Regions from separate parts of the Clostridium sp. CM036 genome, predicted to be linked through region 1. Evidence: a T-box and tRNA genes for the amino acid it is inferred to sense, from the RefSeq annotation. Region 1 holds a T-box; the other regions hold tRNA genes.
The links. A T-box is a leader RNA that pairs with one kind of tRNA and senses whether it is charged. The one in region 1 lies ahead of asnS (asparagine--tRNA ligase), so its partner is inferred to be a tRNA-Asn.

Region 1 (6,792 bases):
TATTATGGATGAAGCAGGTGCTTATGCAAGGCTTTATGCTGAAGACAATGAAGAGACTATTCTTATTACGGTGGGTGCAGTGGAAAAAATAGTAGCTTCTATTGCAAAAATTCCAGAGCAAAGTGTATCAAATAATGAAATAGATATACTGAAAAATCTAGATATTAATTTAAAGAAACAAGTTTTTGGGCAAAGAGACGCTATAGACACTTTAGTAAGATCTATAAAGCGATCTAGGGCAGGTTTTAATGAAGAAGATAAGCCAATAGCGTCGCTCCTCTTTGTTGGACCTACAGGGGTTGGGAAAACAGAAATAAGTAAACAATTGTCGAGTAGCTTAGCTATTCCACTTATTAGATTTGATATGAGTGAATACCAGGAAAAACATACTGTTGCAAGGCTTATCGGTGCACCACCGGGATATGTAGGTTATGAAGAGGGTGGAATGTTAATTGAGGCTATTAAAAGAACTCCTTATTGCGTGCTACTTCTAGATGAGATTGAAAAAGCCCACCCTGATATATTTAATGTGTTATTGCAGGTTATGGACTATGCAACATTAACAGATAATACTGGTAAAAAGGCGGATTTCAGAAATGTGATTTTAATAATGACTTCTAATGCAGGAGCGAGAGAGGCTGGCAAACATATAATTGGGTTTGGAGACAAAATGGAGTCTGGGCAAGTAATTACTAAAGAAGTGGAGCGAGTATTCTCACCCGAATTTAGGAATAGATTGGATAACATAATTGTATTTAATAAAATTGATGAAGCTATGGCTCTTCAAATAGCTAAGAAGGCAATGAAACAGTTTGAAGAAAAACTTTTAACTAAAAATATAAAATTAAAGGTTACAGATAATTTATATGATTGGTTAAGTAAAAAGGGTTTTTCCGAGGATTATGGCGCGAGAGAAATCAATAGAGTGGTCCAAAAAGAAATAAAGGCTTATTTTGTAGATGAAGTGCTGTTTGGAGACCTTTGCACAGGCGGTAGTGCAATAGTTGATATTGTGGATGGTAAACTTACAATTATTAAAGGAAATTAAAAAAAAGATGTTGCTAATAAAAATAGCAACATCTTTCTATTTAAATTTATATTATTATTTCTATTTTCTAGGAATAACCTCTGTCCAGTAACCATCTGGATCTATAATGAAATATATTCCCATAGATTTATTTTCATAGCAAATACAACCCATTTTTTTATGGTATGAGTAGGCTTCATCAAAATCGTCTGTAACTACAGCAAGGTGGAATTCATTTTCACCTAAATTGTATGATTGCGTTCTGTCCTTAAGACAAGTAAGTTCTAACTTATGATTAGTTGTTTCATCACCTAAAAATACAAGAGTAAAACTACCATCTGATGGATGAAATCGCCTAGTTTCTATAAATCCTAAAGCATTTTTATAAAATTCCACGCTTTTTTCTAAATCCAATACATTTATATTATTATGATCGAAAGAAAACTTCATTTAATATAACCACCTTTTCATATATCGTGTAGCACACGCTACACTGATTAATATATCACATATGCCATAGAATCATTATATGCTTACTTAAATTTTATTCATAGGAGTTTAAAAATAAAAATATCTGGTTTGGAATATATTTATATTTGCATAGAATGTATGATATGAGTTTACTATCACAAAATTATGAAGGAGTGAAAATATATGAGAGAAATAGAAACAAAAATATACTATATATACCATAGTGGGTTTGCCATTAAAACTAAAAATCATTTTTTAATATTTGATTACTATAAAGAACCTGTAATAAATGATAAAGCCCATAAGCAGACAGCATTGTTATCATCTGAAAATATTAAAGACATGAAAAATGTTTATGTGTTTTCATCACATAGTCACGAGGATCATTTTAATTCTTGTATTTTGGATTGGGAAAATTATAATAGTGATATACAATACATACTTAGTAATGATATAAAAATAGATAAAAATAAATCGAATTATAGATTTATAAAGGAAGGTGAAGAAAAATTATTTAAAGACGTTTATGTAAAAGCTTATGGTTCAACTGATATTGGAATATCTTTTTTAGTAAAAGTTGATGGGGTAACTATTTTTCATGCTGGAGATCTTAATTGGTGGCACTGGAAAGAGGACAGTTCAGAGGAGCGATCTGAAGCAGAGGCTTCATTTAAAACTCACATAGAGAAATTAAAAGAAGAAAAATCTATCGACATAGCTTTTTTTCCTGTAGATCCAAGACTTCAAGAGTTTTATTATATAGGCGGAGAATATTTTGCAAAAGAAATTAGGCCTAAACTACTTATACCTATGCATTTCGGAGATGAAGTAGCTATTACTAAAGAATTTGCTAGTATAATGAGAAAAATTAACATAAAAGCAGTTGAAATAAATCATCCTAGGCAAGAGATAATATACAAAAAATATTTTTAATATATATGGATAGAAATAGTCATTTATGTCTATAATTTAAATAACCAAATAAAAAAGCATCACATGCAGTATTTTTTAGTCCCCCTAAATTAATATTACATGTGATGCTTTTTATATTTAGGTGGATTTATGATGCAAAACTTATAAAATAATTAAAAACTATAATTTCTATTTACATAATTTTATAATTGTGATAACTTTATTATTATAGAGCAGTAAGTAGAAAGTAGGATAGATTAAATGAGAACAGAAACTAAAAATGAGAACGTTTTAAATTATATTTACATTATTATCGGGACTACAATACTCGCAGCAGGCATAAATATGTTTTTGGCAAAATTTAAATTAGTAACAGGTGGAGTAGCAGGTATTGCCATTGTTATTCAATATATTGCAGAAAAGCATTACGGAATAGGAGTGCCTCTATGGTTTACTAATATTGTGATAAATATACCATTGCTTATCATTGCTAGAAAACTTAAGGGGAAAAAATTTGTGGGTAAATCCATGTTTGCTGCGGCATATCTATCTTTCGCGTTGTTTTATACAAGCTTTATACCGATGCCACAGGTCGATATTTTGTTGGTTAGTATATTTGGTGGAGTATTTGTTGGTATAGGCTTAGGGTTTGTATTAAGAGCATCCGCTAGTACTGGAGGAACCGATTTAGCTGCAAACATCATAAAGGTTTATTTAAAAAATATGCCAATAGCTAAAATTATATTAGCTATTGATTCGATTATAATACTAACAGGTGCTTTTGTATTTGGTGTTCAAAAAGCTATGTATGCACTAATATCTACTTATATAGTTAGTAAGGTTATAGATGGTATACTTGAAGGAATAAATTATTCTAAAGCGGTATTTATTATTTCAAATAGTTCTAAGGAAATAGCGGAAATATTAATGAAGGATTTAAAGAGAGGTGTAACAGGAATAAATGCTACTGGAATGTATACAAATGGACCCAAACAGGTGCTATATATAGTAGTTGGTAAAAATGAAATAGTACCTCTTCAAAAAATGGTTAAATTAATTGATGCCAACGCATTTATTACTGTTGCAGATGTAAGAGAAGTATCGGGAGAAGGATTTACAAAATAAAATACAAGTATAATAGGCAACATTTTCAAAGTATATTTTGAAGTCTTCATGTAAAGACTAAATTTAGAAAGGAAGTGATTATACATGGATGATAGATTAAATAGTAAACCTATTATATTTGACCACCCAGAGAAACTTACGCAGGGTGTATCTTTAGAAAAAGATGATGTTGTAGCAAAAACTTTCATTAATGAAGAAGATGGATGTGTGAAATGTAACATTGTTCTTGAAAATAAGGTTACTGGAGAAACGGCAAAGAGAGATGAAGTTATTGGTGAGATAGTTGAAGATGAAAATGAAGATGAAGAATTTGATTAAATAGATATGCTTGTTTAAAAGAATTATAATATATATAATTAAGAGAAAAACTTAAGGGATGCCTAAAATGATTGAAAAATCATTTTAGGCATCTATTTTTATTATAAAAATATTTGACATTTATTATTAAAAATATTATAATTTTAATTGAATATAAAAATAATTGATACATATACTAATATTTAAATATAAAGACTGTGAAGAGAAGAGTAGATATAAAAGGGTAGTAATAGCGAGTTGGTGATGGTGAAAGACCAATACGAAGTTTATATCGAAGAACATCTCAGAGTTTCTAACCGAAATCTTTAAGGTAGTAGGCTTAGACGGCTCCAATCCGTTAACTGTTGGGCAGTATCAATTGTATAACTCGTATCAACGAATATATAATTCTGTACTGATTAGATTGGTCATATTATATGACAAAACTGGGTGGCATAGCGAAATTATAGCCTTTCGTCCCTTTATTATTAAGGGATGGAAGGCTTTTTTTATTATTAAGGTAAATATAAAATTATAAGGAGGGCAATTTTATGGAAAAATTGTTAGTAAAACAAATTTATAGAGAAAAAGAAAAATATGAAGATCAAGTAGTATCTATCTCTGGATGGATAAGAACTTTAAGATCTTCTAAAGCGTTCGGGTTTATAGAAGTTAATGATGGAAGCTTCTTCAAAAATATTCAGGTAGTTTTTGAGGAAGGCTTAGAAAATTTTGCTGAAATAGCTAAATTACCTATAAGTTCATCTTTGACTATAGAAGGGAAACTTGTTGTAACGCCAGAAGCTAAGCAACCATTTGAGATTAAAGCTACTAAAATAGTTTTAGAAGGGATGTCAAATACCGATTATCCATTGCAAAAGAAAAGACATTCTTTTGAGTATTTAAGAACTATTGCACACTTAAGGCCAAGAAGTAATGCTTTCTCAGCAGTGTTCAGGGTGCGTTCATTAACTGCTTTTGCTATACATGAGTTTTTTCAAAAGAGAGGATTTGTATATACCCATACACCAATAATAACTGGTAGTGATTGCGAAGGTGCGGGTGAAATGTTTAGAATATCTACCCTTGATTTTAGCAATATTCCGCTAGGCGAAGATAAAAAAGTTGATTACGCGCAAGACTTTTTTGGTAAAGAAACTAGCTTAACTGTAAGTGGACAGTTAGCAGCAGAGGCTTTTGCTTTAGCGTTTAGAAATGTTTATACTTTTGGGCCAACATTTAGAGCAGAAAATTCTAATACAGGAAGACATGCAGCTGAGTTCTGGATGATAGAGCCTGAAATAGCATTTGCGGATTTAAAAGATGATATGAAACTCGCAGAAGACATGATGAAATATATAATAAAATATGTTATGGAAAACGCTCCAGAAGAGATGGAGTTTTTCAATAGTTTTGTAGATAAAGGTTTAATTGAAAGATTAAATGGTGTTGTAAACGCAGAGTTTGGACAGATAACATATACTGAGGCTGTGGATATTCTACAAAAATCAGGAAATGAATTCCAGTACCCGGTAACTTGGGGCTGTGATCTTCAAACTGAGCATGAAAGATATTTAACAGAAGAAGTGTTTAAAAAACCATTATTTGTAACGGATTATCCAAAGGAAATAAAATCTTTTTATATGAGAATAAATGACGATAATAAGACAGTTGCAGCAATGGACTTACTTGTACCGGGAATAGGAGAAATTATCGGTGGAAGCCAAAGAGAAGAAAGACAAGATATTTTAGAAGCTAGAATGGAAGAATGTGGTCTTAATAAAGAAGATTACTGGTGGTATTTAGAGTTAAGGAAATACGGCGGAACTAAGCATGCTGGATTTGGACTAGGATTTGAAAGAGCTATTATGTATATTACAGGTATGAGCAACATCAGAGACGTTATTCCATTCCCAAGAACAACTGGGTCTGCTGAATTTTAACGACATTTCAGAAGGAAAGTCTCCCATTTGTATAAGTGGGAGTACCTACTATAAGTAGGCGTTATTTGCCCTAGCAAATAGAAAACTTTAGTGGGAGTATAAATCTCCTTCTGAAGTCATCAATGCATCTTCTGCGAAGCTGTCGCGGCTCCGCAGGAGATGATTTAATAGTAAATTACAATATTAAAAGCAGCTCCCTATGTGTAGAATAGGAGCTGCTTTTAATTTAGAAATCTGATAGCACATGCTAACCCTGGGGAAGGGTTTCATAATATAACAGAATAAAAAGATACAAGCTACTGACAAAAGTCAGTAGCTTGTATCTTAATCATAAGATCTATGTTCTAATTAAGCCTCAACTGGAGCGCCTGTAGGACAAACACCTGCACAAGCTCCACAATCGATACAAGTATCAGCATCGATAACAAATAGTGAATCTCCTTGGCTTATAGCGTTAACTGGGCATTCAGGTTCGCAAGCTCCACAGCTTACACATGCATCAGTAATTTTATATGACATAATAATCAACCTCCTTTTTAACTAATTTACTACATAATATCATAATTGGGCTAATAAATAAAGAGTTTTTTAGAAATAGAAGATGGTGGAACATATGTAATAATTAATGGGGGTATTAGTAATTCTATATGGCATAATTATTTTGCTTATTTTTATATGTTAAATTAAATAAATATTTATATTAATAATTTATAAATGCTTTTAAAATACAATATTAAATAAACTGCATTAAATAATAGTTACAGCTAAAAACTAAATTTAAAACAGTTTATTTAATACATATGGTAGTTAGTAACTTTTAGCTGTATCTATATTAATGATGAGCTCATCTATCTAGCTGTGAGTTAATAACTATTAATAATATTATGTGTAAGATTTAAAAAATTATTCAGAATAAAATTATAACTTAATTAAATTACTTACGGAGCAATTTAATTGCTCTATTAACAACATTTTCTGTTGTAAAGCCGAATATTTTGAATAAATCGTCGGCTTTAC
Region 2 (6,792 bases), 960 kb from region 1:
CGGGAGGCAGCAGTGGGGAATATTGCGCAATGGGGGAAACCCTGACGCAGCAACGCCGCGTGAATGATGAAGGCCTTCGGGTTGTAAAGTTCTGTCTTCTGGGACGATAATGACGGTACCAGAGGAGGAAGCCACGGCTAACTACGTGCCAGCAGCCGCGGTAATACGTAGGTGGCAAGCGTTGTCCGGATTTACTGGGCGTAAAGGATGCGTAGGCGGACATTTAAGTCAGATGTGAAATACCCGAGCTTAACTTGGGTGCTGCATTTGAAACTGGGTGTCTAGAGTGCAGGAGAGGTAAGTGGAATTCCTAGTGTAGCGGTGAAATGCGTAGAGATTAGGAAGAACACCAGTGGCGAAGGCGACTTACTGGACTGTAACTGACGCTGAGGCATGAAAGCGTGGGGAGCAAACAGGATTAGATACCCTGGTAGTCCACGCCGTAAACGATGAATACTAGGTGTCGGGGGTCGAACCTCGGTGCCGCCGTTAACACATTAAGTATTCCGCCTGGGGAGTACGATCGCAAGATTAAAACTCAAAGGAATTGACGGGGGCCCGCACAAGCAGCGGAGCATGTGGTTTAATTCGAAGCAACGCGAAGAACCTTACCTAGACTTGACATCCCCTGCATAACCCAGAGATGGGCGAAGTCCTTCGGGACAGGGTGACAGGTGGTGCATGGTTGTCGTCAGCTCGTGTCGTGAGATGTTGGGTTAAGTCCCGCAACGAGCGCAACCCTTATCATTAGTTGCTACCATTAAGTTGAGCACTCTAGTGAGACTGCCCGGGTTAACCGGGAGGAAGGTGGGGATGACGTCAAATCATCATGCCCCTTATGTCTAGGGCTACACACGTGCTACAATGGTGAGTACAAAGAGATGCAAGACCGCAAGGTGGAGCCAAACTCAAAAACTCATCCCAGTTCGGATTGTAGGCTGCAACTCGCCTACATGAAGCCGGAGTTGCTAGTAATCGCGAATCAGCATGTCGCGGTGAATACGTTCCCGGGCCTTGTACACACCGCCCGTCACACCATGAGAGTTGGTAACACCCGAAGTCCGTGAGGTAACCGTAAGGAGCCAGCGGCCGAAGGTGGGATTGATGATTGGGGTGAAGTCGTAACAAGGTAGCCGTAGGAGAACCTGCGGCTGGATCACCTCCTTTCTAGGGAGTAGATGTATTGACTTCGGTCGATGCAATAGAAGAATATTAATTTATTCTTCAAAAATATCTATTGTAATTAATCGTACCTAGTTCTCTGTTTAATTTTGAGAGACTAATTTTATCTAACTCTTAGGAGTTAGATAATAAATAGTTTTTCTTAAAATGTTCTTTGAAAATTGCACAGTGAAAAAAGTTGTTTTAAAAAAATTAAAACTACGCAAGTAGTTTATAAATTGATTTAATACAATTTCGCAAAATTAATATAACCGTCTATGTAAATAGACAGAATCAAGGTCAAGCTACAAAGGGCGCATGGCGAATGCCTTGGCACTAGGAGCCGAAGAAGGACGCGTTAAGCTGCGATAAGCTTTGGGTAGGCGCAAATAGCCTGTGATCCAAAGATTTCCGAATGGGGGAACCCACATAGTAACAACTATGTACTGCATACTGAATAAATAGGTATGCAGAGGTAGACCCGGGGAACTGAAACATCTAAGTACCCGGAGGAAGAGAAAGAAACATCGATTTCCTAAGTAGCGGCGAGCGAAAGGGAAAGAGCCCAAACCCAGGTCTTTGATCTGGGGGTTGAGGATAGATCATAAATACTGCAATTCCTTAATTGAAGATAGCTGGAAAGCTGCTCCGCAGAAGGTAATAGGCCTGTAAATGAAAAGGAAAAACAGTCAGATCTAATCCAGAGTACCACGAGACACGTGAAACCTTGTGGGAAGCTGGGAGGACCACCTCCCAAGGCTAAATACTACCTAGTGACCGATAGTGAAGAAGTACCGTGAGGGAAAGGTGAAAAGAACCCCGGAAGGGGAGTGAAATAGAACCTGAAACCGTGTGCCTACAACCGGTCGAAGCACTTTATATGTGTGACGGCGTGCTTTTTGTAGAACGAGCCAACGAGTTACGATATGTAGCAAGGTTAAGTACTTAAGGTACGGAGCCGAAGGGAAACCAAGTCTGAATAGGGCGCATAGTTGCATGTCGTAGACCCGAAACCGGGTGACCTATCCATGGCCAGGATGAAGCGGAAGTAAAATTCCGTGGAGGTCCGAACCACGTTGGTGTTGAAAAACCATGGGATGAGCTGTGGATAGCGGAGAAATTCCAATCGAACTCGGAGATAGCTGGTTCTCCTCGAAATAGCTTTAGGGCTAGCGTCGATTAATTGAGTAATGGAGGTAGAGCACTGAATGGGCTAGGGGCTGACAACAGTTACTGAACCCTATCAAACTCCGAATGCCATATACTTTTATTTCGGCAGTCAGACTGCGAATGATAAGATCCGTAGTCAAAAGGGAAACAGCCCAGACCATCAGCTAAGGTCCCAAAGTGTAAGTTAAGTGGAAAAGGATGTGGGATTTCTAAGACAACTAGGATGTTGGCTCAGAAGCAGCCACTCATTTAAAGAGTGCGTAATAGCTCACTAGTCAAGAGATCCTGCGCCGAAGATGTCCGGGGCTAAAACTTACCACCGAAGCTATGGGTGTACACAATTGTGTACGCGGTAGAGGAGCTTTCTGTACTGGCTGAAGTCATACCGTAAGGAGTGGTGGACGGTACAGAAGTGAGAATGTTGGCATGAGTAGCGAGAGTTAAGTGAGAATCTTAACGGTCGAAAACCTAAGGTTTCCTGAGGAAGGCTCGTCCTCTCAGGGTTAGTCGGGACCTAAGCCGAGGCCGAAAGGCGTAGGTGATGGACAATCGGTTGATATTCCGATACCACCAATGGACGTTATTAGAAATGGGATGACGCAGGAGGATAAGATGTGCACACTATTGGATGTGTGTCTAAGCATTTAGGCGGAGCAAGCAGGCAAATCCGTTTGCTCTTAACGCTGAGATGTGATGGGGAAGGGAATTTATTCCCGAAGTATCTGATTCCACGCTGCCAAGAAAAGTCTCTATCGAGGATATTGGTGCCCGTACCGCAAACCGACACAGGTAGGTGAGGAGAGAATCCTAAGACCATCGGAAGAATTGTTGTTAAGGAACTCGGCAAATTGACCCCGTAACTTCGGGAGAAGGGGTGCCTACGTAAGTAGGTCGCAGAGAATAGGCCCAAGCAACTGTTTAGCAAAAACACAGGTCTCTGCTAAAGCGAAAGCTGATGTATAGGGGCTGACGCCTGCCCGGTGCTGGAAGGTTAAGGGGATTACTTAGCGCAAGCGAAGGTATGAACTTAAGCCCCAGTAAACGGCGGCCGTAACTATAACGGTCCTAAGGTAGCGAAATTCCTTGTCGGGTAAGTTCCGACCCGCACGAATGGCGTAATGATTTGGGCACTGTCTCAACAACACATCCGGCGAAATTGTAGTGCAAGTGAAGATGCTTGCTACCCGCGATTGGACGGAAAGACCCCGTAGAGCTTTACTGTAGCTTAGCATTGAATTTCGGTATTGTCTGTACAGGATAGGTGGGAGACTGAGAAACATGGGCGTCAGCCTGTGTGGAGTCATCCTTGGGATACCACCCTGACAGTACTGAGGTTCTAACTGGAGGCCATGAATCTGGTCACAGGACATTGTTAGGTGGGCAGTTTGACTGGGGCGGTCGCCTCCAAAAAAGTAACGGAGGCGCCCAAAGGTTCCCTCAGCGCGGTTGGAAATCGCGCGAAGAGTGCAAAGGCAGAAGGGAGCCTGACTGCGACACTTACAAGTGGAGCAGGGACGAAAGTCGGGCTTAGTGATCCGGTGGTACCTCGTGGGAGGGCCATCGCTCAACGGATAAAAGCTACCTCGGGGATAACAGGCTGATCTCCCCCAAGAGTCCACATCGACGGGGAGGTTTGGCACCTCGATGTCGGCTCGTCGCATCCTGGGGCTGAAGTAGGTCCCAAGGGTTGGGCTGTTCGCCCATTAAAGCGGCACGCGAGCTGGGTTCAGAACGTCGTGAGACAGTTCGGTCCCTATCCGTCGCGGGCGTAGGAAATTTGAAGGGAGCTGTCCTTAGTACGAGAGGACCGGGATGGACAAACCTCTGGTGCACCAGTTGTCACGCCAGTGGCATCGCTGGGTAGCTATGTTTGGAAGGGATAAACGCTGAAAGCATCTAAGCGTGAAGCCCACCCTGAGATGAGATTTCCCATAACTCGCACGTAAGTGCGGTGTTAGTAAGACTCCTGGAAGACCACCAGGTTGATAGGTTAGAGGTGTAAGCATGGTAACATGTTCAGCTGACTAATACTAATAAGTCGAGGGCTTGACCTAAATATATAATTAGAAATAAAGCGATACTTCAAGCGTAAGCGAGAAGACTAGTTCACTGTGCAATTTTGAGAGAATATTTATTTTCTCAATCTAGTGATTATGGCATGAAGGTAACACCCGTTCCCATACCGAACACGAAGGTTAAGCTTCAATGCGCCGATGGTACTGCAGGGGTGACCTTGTGGAAGAGTAGGTTGTCGCTAGGTAATGTTCCGCGATAGCTCAACGGTGGAGCACTCGGCTGTTAACCGATAGGTTGAAGGTTCAAATCCTTTTCGCGGAGCCATTTTTATTTAAAGTATACAAAGCTAATTATTAGCTTTTTTTTATTTTTTGAAAAATTATAATAAATAATATACAAATTTTAAAAAATAGATATGAGCTTTAGTAATAACTTATATTTAGTTTAAATATATAATTAAGTATCAATAAATTTATTTTATTGATACTTTTATCTTTTTTAGAAAGTAATAATTATAAAATTCAGCTATATACAAAGGCTTTTTATTTAAAGGTAGAATATATGAATATATATCTAACGAAAAGCTAGGAGGTATCGTATATGAAAGAATATATAAGCAAAAATCTAAGAAATATAGGAATTGTTGGACATAGTGGTTCAGGAAAAACCACATTAATGGAATCAATATTATATTACACTAAAGCTATAGATAGATTCGGAAAAGTTAATGATGGTACTACAATTAGTGATTACGATATTGAAGAAAAGAAAAGAAAAACGTCTATTTCTACATCAGTGGCTTTAAGTGAATGGGGAAATATAAAATTAAATTTAGTAGATATGCCTGGATATTTTGATTATGAAGGAGAAATGATTGAGGGGCTAAGAGCTGTAGATATGGCAATGATAACTGTTTGTGGGGTATCAGGTGTAGAAGTTGGAACTGAGAAGGCTTGGGAATATATCAATGATCATAAGCTACCTAGAGCATTTTTTATTAATAAGCTAGATAGGGAAAATAGTAATTTTCAAGTTGCTTTGCAACAGATAAAAGAAACATTTGGAATATCCGCAGTACCAATTCAATATCCTATAGGTAGTGAAGAAAATTTTAGCGGCGTAATAAATGTCATATCTAGAAAGGCTCAAATATTTAATCCTAAAACACATGGGATGGAAGATAGTGATATTCCAGAAGAATTAATAGATAAAGTGGATGAGTGTAAACAGATGGTTATGGAAGCAGTTGCTGAAACAGATGAAGTTCTATTAGAAAAATATTTCAATGAGGGTTCTATAAGTGAAAAAGAAATATATCAAGGTCTTATAAAAGGAGCTTCTATGGGAGAAATTACACCTATAATGTGTGGATCTGCTTTACTTGGTATAGGAATGAATACGTTGCTAGAAGATATGGTTGAATGCTTCCCTTCTCCAATTGAAACAACTATGTACATTGCAAAAGGTATGAAAAACAATAAATATACGCAAGTCAAAATTGATGATATGGGTCCATTCTCAGCATTAGTATTTAAAACTATTGCAGATCCTTTTGTAGGTAAATTATCTATGTTCCGTGTTATTACTGGAAAAGCTAAAAGTGACACAATAGTATATAATACTAATAAAAATAAAGAAGAAAAAATAGGTGCTATGTATTTTTTAAAAGGAAAACAACAATTTCAAACTCGAGAAATTGCGGCAGGGGATATAGGTGCAGTTGCAAAACTTCAATGCACGACTACTGGAGATACTCTCTGTGATAGAGCGAAACTAATAATGTTTGATACTATGGAGTTCCCACAACCAGTTTTTTCAAGAGCTATTGTAACTAAAGCTAAAGGTGATGAAGATAAAATATCTAATGGATTAACAAAATTGTTAGAAGAAGATCCTACATTCTCAATATCTAGGAGCGCAGAAAATGCACAAACTATAATCTCAGGATTAGGATCTACCCACTTGCAGGTTATAGTTAGTAAATTGAAAAATAAATTTGGAGTTGAAGTATCATTAGAAATTCCAAAGATTGCTTATAGAGAAACAATTAAAAGAACTTCTGATGTCCAAGGAAAACATAAAAAGCAATCCGGAGGACATGGCCAGTATGGTGATGTAAAGATTAAATTTGAGCCTAGAATAGACGGTGCAGATGATTTAGAATTTATTGATGCGGTGGTTGGTGGAACAGTTCCAAGGCAGTATATACCTGCTGTTGAAAAAGGGTTAAGGGAATGCATTAGGCATGGTGTACTTGGAGGATTCCCAGTTATAAGACTTAAAACAACGTTACATGATGGTTCGTATCATGCTGTAGATTCTTCTGAAATGGCATTTAAAATGGCAGCGTCGTTAGCTTACAAGAAGGGCCTTAAGGAATCAGATCCTGTTTTATTAGAACCAATTATGCATGTGGAGGTCACATGTCCAGAGGACTATATGGGC
Region 3 (6,792 bases), 950 kb from region 1:
GTCATAGTCATAAGCTGAAAGCTCGACAATTCCAATACTACTTTATCGTCTTTGGTTATTTCTTCAATATTTGCGAACAGTGGTGTACCAATATTGCCTCCAACCCAAGTTTTATATCCTTCTTTTTTTAATATATTATATATTATTGTAGTTGTAGTTGTTTTTCCATCGCTACCAGTTACGCCGTAAGTTTTAGCCGGGCAATATTTTATGAACTCTTCCATTTCGGAAGTTATATATGTTCCTTCTTTTTTTGCTTTCAAAAGAGCAGGGTTATCTACTCTCATAGATGGTGTTTTAAAAATAACATCAAACCCCGTTAGATCATCTAAGTAATCTTCCCCTAATACCAGCTTCACGCCCTCTTCTTCGAAATCTATTGCTACCTGTCCCAGTAAACTATAATTTTTTTTATCAAAAGCTGTAACAACTGCCTTAAGCTTCACTAGAAAATGTATTAAAGGAATATTGCTAACTCCTATACCTACAACTCCAACTTTTTTTCCTTTTATAAATTCCTTAAATTCATTGAAATCCTTTTTCATATAACCCTCCATGTAATCTCCATATACTTTATATTATATTATATTATTTATTTTACAAATTTATTTTATAATTTTTTAGATTTATTCTATAAAAAAACAACGCATAGTATAACCACAGCCTACTCAAGCCTCATTATATACTACACGCCATTCTCTAAACCAAACTAACTATTCCAATTTAAAATTTAAAATTGTAGTTTTTCTTCTATAAACTTTTCTAAATCATCTATACTTACCCTTATTTGATCCATTGTGTCTCTGTCTCTAATTGTTACAGTATTATCTTCTAACGTATCAAAATCTACGGTTATGCAGTATGGAGTTCCTATTTCGTCTTCTCTTCTATACCTTTTTCCTATACTTCCGGTTTCATCGTAGTCTACGTTAAATTTTTTACCTAGCATAGCAAAAACTTCGAGCGATTTCTCTGATAATTTTTTACTTAAAGGTAGAATAGCCGCCTTAAATGGTGCAAGTGCTGGATGTAAATGAAGCACTGTTCTTACGTCTCCGCCTTCAAGTTCTTCTTCATCATATGCATTAACTAAGAATGCAAGAACAACTCTATCTGCACCCAGAGAAGGTTCTATACAATATGGTACATATTTTTCATTAGTAATAGGATCTAGATAACTTAAATCATTCCCTGAATGTTCCATATGCTTCTTTAAGTCATAATCAGTTCTATCGGCAACGCCCCATAATTCTCCCCATCCAAAAGGGAACAAGAATTCTATGTCACAAGTAGCATTACTATAGAAAGATAATTCCTCTTCTCCATGGTCTCTAAATCTTAAATTTTCCTTTTCCATTCCCAAATTATATAAGAAATTAGCACAATACTCTTTCCAATATGCAAACCATTCTAAATCTGTACCTGGTTTACAGAAAAATTCCAATTCCATTTGCTCAAATTCCCTAGTTCTAAAAATAAAGTTCCCTGGTGTTATTTCATTTCTGAAAGCCTTTCCTACTTGGCCTATTCCAAATGGAACTTTTTTTCTTGAAGCTCTTTGAACATTTTTAAAGTTTACAAAGATACCCTGAGCCGTTTCTGGTCTTAAATATATCTCTGATTTTCCATCTTCTGTTATCCCCTGGGAAGTCTTAAACATTAAATTAAATTTTCTAATATCAGTAAAGTCTTTCTTTCCACATTTAGGACATACTATTTCATTTTTTGCTATATATTCTTTTAACTCTTCATTTGACCATCCATCAGCACTAGCTACTTCTACTCCCTGATTCGTCATATGGTCTTCCACTAACTTATCCGCTCTAAATCTAGCTTTGCAATCTTTGCAATCCATTAGTGGATCTGAAAATCCTCCAACGTGACCCGTCGCAACCCATACTTCTGGGTTCATAAGTATAGCGCAGTCAACGCCTACATTATATGGACTTTCTTGAACAAATTTTTTCCACCAAGCTTTTTTAACATTGTTTTTAAATTCAACTCCCAGAGGACCATAATCCCACGAATTAGCGAGCCCTCCATATATATCGGATCCCGGGAATACGAACCCTCTGTTTTTGCATAACGCAACTATTTTATCCATACTTTTTTCAAATGTCATATTAATCCCTCCTATTTTTTTATAATCTAATGATATCTCGTTTTATATACTTCTCAATGGTCATTACAAATATATTAATATTACATCTTGTATCCTTTCCTATTTGGCCTAAATATAACCAATTCAATCCATCACACCCGCATAAAGGCATGCTCTTTTATTTTACGTACAAAAAAAAGACTATACCCCAAGGGACGAAAATTATTTCCGCGGTTCCACCCTTATTGGCACATGCCCTACTTTAAGTTCTATACACTCAAAAGTTCCTTTCACAATAATACTTTGATTGTTTACACCAGCCACAACCTCTCTTATGAAGTACTACTACTACTCTTCTTTATCACAGTGAATTATTTTATTATACATTAGATTTCTTATAATATTGAGTTCCAAAAATAAAAAATGGCTCCGCGAAAAGGATTTGAACCTTCAACCTATCGGTTAACAGCCGAGTGCTCCACCGTTGAGCTATCGCGGATTATTATTGCTTACAACAACATTATAACATATACTATTAAAAATTCAATAGTTTTTTCTTTTTTATTTAAATTTCATGATTTTAAGCACTGATGATTACGCTTAAGAAGTAAAAAGGATATTTTAGATTAACTAAAATACCCCTTTGATTCTTTTAAACTACTGGATTGGTTTCATTGTAGGGAATAGGATAACATCTCTTATTGAATAAGAATCCGTTAAGAACATTACCATTCTATCAATTCCTATACCCAGTCCTCCTGTTGGTGGCATTCCTGTTTCTAATGCGCTCATAAATTCTTCATCTATTAAATAAGCCTCATCATCACCCAATTCTCTTTCTTTTGCTTGTTGCATAAATCTCTCTCTCTGAACTACTGGATCATTTAACTCTGAGTATGCATTACACACTTCTCTTCCAAACACAAAGCCTTCAAATCTCTCTGTAAACTCTTCATTCCCTCTCTTCTTCTTTGTAAGAGGTGATATTTCTACAGGGTAATCACATAAGAATGTTGGTTGAATTAGTTTCTCTTCCACATATACTTCAAATAATTCATTTAATATATCTGCTTTTGAGCAATTTTCTAATTCTTTTTTAAATTGTAAATGCTTTTCTTTAGCTATAACCCTAGCTTCTTCATTAGTAGCTATTTTATCAAAGTCCACACCTGAATATTCTCTTACTGCATCTACCATAGTAATTCTTCTCCATGGTGGTGTAAAATCTATCTCAGTTCCTTGATAATTTACTTTCATAGTTCCATGAACCTTTTCACAAACGTAAGCTATCATATTTTCCGTAATTTCCATCATATCATTATAATCTGCATAAGCTTCATATAATTCTATCATTGTAAACTCTGGATTATGTCTTATATCTGTTCCTTCGTTTCTAAAGTTTTTACCCATGTCATATACCTTTTCAAAACCAGCAACAATAAGTCTTTTTAAATATAGCTCTGTTGCAATTCTAAGATACATCTCAATATCAAGCGCATTATGATGAGTACTAAATGGTCTTGCTGCGGCTCCTCCTGCTACTGTGGATAAAATCGGAGTTTCAACTTCTAAAAATCCTTTGTTATCTAAGTATTCTCGGATATATTTAATTATTGATATTCTCTTCATAAACGTATCTCTTACTTGTGGGTTCATTATTATATCTACTTCTCTTTGTCTAAATCTTAAATCAGGATCTTTTAATCCGTGCCATTTTTCTGGAAGTGGTTTTAGAGCCTTCGCTACAAGCTGAAAATCTACTATATGTAGTGATATCTCACCAGTTTTTGTAACAAAAGGTGTACCAGTTATGCTTACAAAATCTCCTATGTCAAAACTTTTATATTCTTTTAATTTTTCTTCGCCTACATCATCTATTTTTATGTATAGTTGTATTTTACCATATCTATCATGAATATCAGAAAAACCTGCCTTACCATGAACTCTTTTAGACATGAGTCTACCTGCTACAATAACCTGAGCGCCTTCTAATTTCTCAAAATTTTCTTTAACTTCTTGTGATGTATGAGTTCTTTCAACTTTGTACACATCAAATGGATCTTTGCCTTCTTCTTTTAAAGCAGATAATTTTCGTCGTCTTATGGTTACCTGTTCATTATATTTAGATTCAAGTTCATGCAAGTTTTTCTCTTCACTTTTTTCTTCATTGTTTTTTTCGTTCGACATTAATATCCCTCCTGTTTTTCCCAGGTCAGAAAATAATTACTAATCATTTATTCTGCCATATTTCTTCTATGTATATATTTCTTTAGGGCACCTACCAATTATAAATTGTTAAGTACCCCTATGTTCTATAAAAATTAAATAATTTTTAAACAATTACCCACGTCGCACTTCCAATACTTCATACCTACCAACACCATCTGGAACTGCAACTTCTATAATTGCTCCTGATTTCTTACCAACGAGTGCACATCCAACTGGTGATTCATTCGATATTTTATTTATCATTGGATCTGCTTCTGCTGAACCCACTATATAAAATTCAACTTCTTCATCAAACTCATAATCCTTAACCTTAACTATAGATCCTATACTTACTACATCTATTTCAATATCGTTTTCATCTATAACACTTGCATTTCTAAGCATATTTTCCAATTGTATTATTCTACCTTCAACAAATGCTTGTTCATTTTTAGCTTCATCGTACTCTGAGTTTTCGGTTAAGTCCCCATACCCAAGTGCTACCTTTATTTTTTCAGTAATATCTTTTCTCTTGACAGTCTTAAGAAATTCTAATTCTCCCTCTAATTTCGTAATTCCCTCATAGGTCATTACATATTGTTTTGGTACGCTCATTTATTTCTCCCCTTTTTAATTTTTATTAAATAAATTAGTAAATATCCATAAAATTCACTATCAACTAACAATACCCTAGCATATTACACCCCAACTACAATACTGTTTTCCTCGAAATATAGCAATTTCATATAATTTATATAATATAAGACTATTAGTTCAAATTGATAAATTATCGATTCTAAGATTTATTCTTAGAATAACAATACATGTAACCATTTAGCCATTATAAATCAGAGCGTTACTATTGTCAATATGTTACGAGCAAAATAGTCTAATATATTACATTATTGTTGAATTTTATTTTTTTAAGATATATACCATTATACTTAAGAGCTTTTTCAATGTCACTTTCTTGCATTTGACATAATATCGATCCTAAAAGTTCGATAGAAAAATCTCCTTTAAAAGTTTTCCAAGGCACATTATAACTTACATCATTTACAGCTATAATATTTTTTGGCGTGCTTATACTATTATCTAAGAACCAGACTAATTTCCCATCACCGAATTCATAGTCTTTAGATGAAACAATAAAATCGGCTATTTTAACAGCATATAGTTCATCATCTGTAACAATAGGAGATACACCAAAATTAGCGATAATATAATCTGCAAGCTTTCTAGCTTTTACCAAATCAGGCGATAAAAATACAATATACTTGCAATGCTTTGCTAATTCCACAATAATATTATAGTTTATTATTTCTACAGCATCATATATAACAATGCAGCAATTTTTCAAACTTTTGTTTCTCATTCTAATCATAAGTTGTATACTTTTTATAACACTAAAAGCTAAGAATCGCTTTTGAAATTCATTAAAATAATTATAATCCATAGGCCTCAGTGTTTTTGGCGATAATTGCACTTCATTACATTTACATATTTTTTTAGCATAAGTTAAATTGTTTAAATATGCTTTTCTATTAAAATTAGGTGGCATCCTTACACTCGTAACTTTAATATCTAATTCTTTAATGTATTCATTACTTATTACTTTCATCTTTAGTTTATCTTTAATTTTACTTAAAAATCCAAATTCATTATATAAATTATCTATATTTGAAGTTATACATAAAATTGGCTTCATACATCTGCACCTTATACATTAATGTACTATTATCTTATTCAGTGTTAATTATATAAATTCCCGTTTTAATTTTTAAATTATGCTTCTATGGTCTTCAAATAATTTTTATAAACCAAAAGTACCTGCTTTACCTCATCATAAGTATTTTTAGTATTAATTTCATTCTTAATCTCAGCACAGTTGTTAAGCCCTTTGATATACCAGGCTGTATGTTTCCTCATTTCTCTAACAGCCTTAATTTCTTCATAATATTTTACAGCTAAATTTAAATGCCTTATACACATATCTATTTTTTCTTCAGGAGTAGGGTATATAACTTTTTCTCCGTTTATTGCCTGCTTAATCTCTCTAAAAATCCATGGGTTACCCCTAGACCCTCTTGCAATCATTATAGCATCACAATTAGTGATTTCCTTTATTTTGACAGCATCCTCTACGGAAAATATGTCCCCATTACCTATTACCGGCACTTTAACATTTTCTTTTACAGCCCTTATAATATCCCAATCAGCCTTGCCTTCATACATTTGTTCGCGAGTCCTGCCATGCACTGCAATAGCATCTATCCCCGCATCCTCCATATATTTAGCAAATTCTACAGCATTAACATTATTTGAATCAAATCCCTTTCTAAACTTCACTGTCACAGGCTTTGTTGAAACCTTTTTCATTTCTTTTATTATTTGCGCTGCTAGTTTAGGATTCTTCATCAAAGCTGATCCCTCTCCATTTTTCACTATTTTATGAACAGGGCACCCCATATTTACATCAACCA

Region 2: it encodes a tRNA-Asn, which carries the amino acid that the T-box ahead of asnS (asparagine--tRNA ligase) is inferred to sense. The anticodon was not compared.
Region 3: it encodes a tRNA-Asn, which carries the amino acid that the T-box ahead of asnS (asparagine--tRNA ligase) is inferred to sense. The anticodon was not compared.

Annotation. Positions count from the first base shown of each region.
Region 1 covers NZ_CM143652.1:2,041,379-2,048,170, reverse strand. The annotation lists gene clpA (ATP-dependent Clp protease ATP-binding subunit ClpA) at 1-1,048, shown strand, start outside; gene ACWJKE_RS09580 (VOC family protein) at 1,109-1,477, opposite strand; gene ACWJKE_RS09575 (MBL fold metallo-hydrolase) at 1,682-2,431, shown strand; gene ACWJKE_RS09570 (YitT family protein) at 2,672-3,535, shown strand; gene ACWJKE_RS09565 (hypothetical protein) at 3,620-3,853, shown strand; T-box leader at 4,042-4,317, shown strand; gene asnS (asparagine--tRNA ligase) at 4,384-5,775, shown strand; gene ACWJKE_RS09555 (DUF362 domain-containing protein) at 6,124-6,294, opposite strand; gene tkt (transketolase) at 6,710-6,792, opposite strand, start outside.
Region 2 covers NZ_CM143652.1:3,003,917-3,010,708, forward strand. The annotation lists rRNA gene ACWJKE_RS14190 (16S ribosomal RNA) at 1-1,167, shown strand, start outside; rRNA gene ACWJKE_RS14195 (23S ribosomal RNA) at 1,460-4,385, shown strand; rRNA gene rrf (5S ribosomal RNA) at 4,475-4,591, shown strand; tRNA gene ACWJKE_RS14205 (tRNA-Asn) at 4,597-4,671, shown strand; gene fusA (elongation factor G) at 4,948-6,792, shown strand, end outside.
Region 3 covers NZ_CM143652.1:2,989,198-2,995,989, reverse strand. The annotation lists gene murD (UDP-N-acetylmuramoyl-L-alanine--D-glutamate ligase) at 1-545, opposite strand, end outside; gene ACWJKE_RS14135 (glycine--tRNA ligase) at 731-2,122, opposite strand; T-box leader at 2,310-2,475, opposite strand; tRNA gene ACWJKE_RS14130 (tRNA-Asn) at 2,526-2,600, opposite strand; gene lysS (lysine--tRNA ligase) at 2,759-4,288, opposite strand; gene greA (transcription elongation factor GreA) at 4,442-4,924, opposite strand; gene ACWJKE_RS14115 (Rossmann-fold NAD(P)-binding domain-containing protein) at 5,199-6,017, opposite strand; gene dusB (tRNA dihydrouridine synthase DusB) at 6,095-6,792, opposite strand, start outside.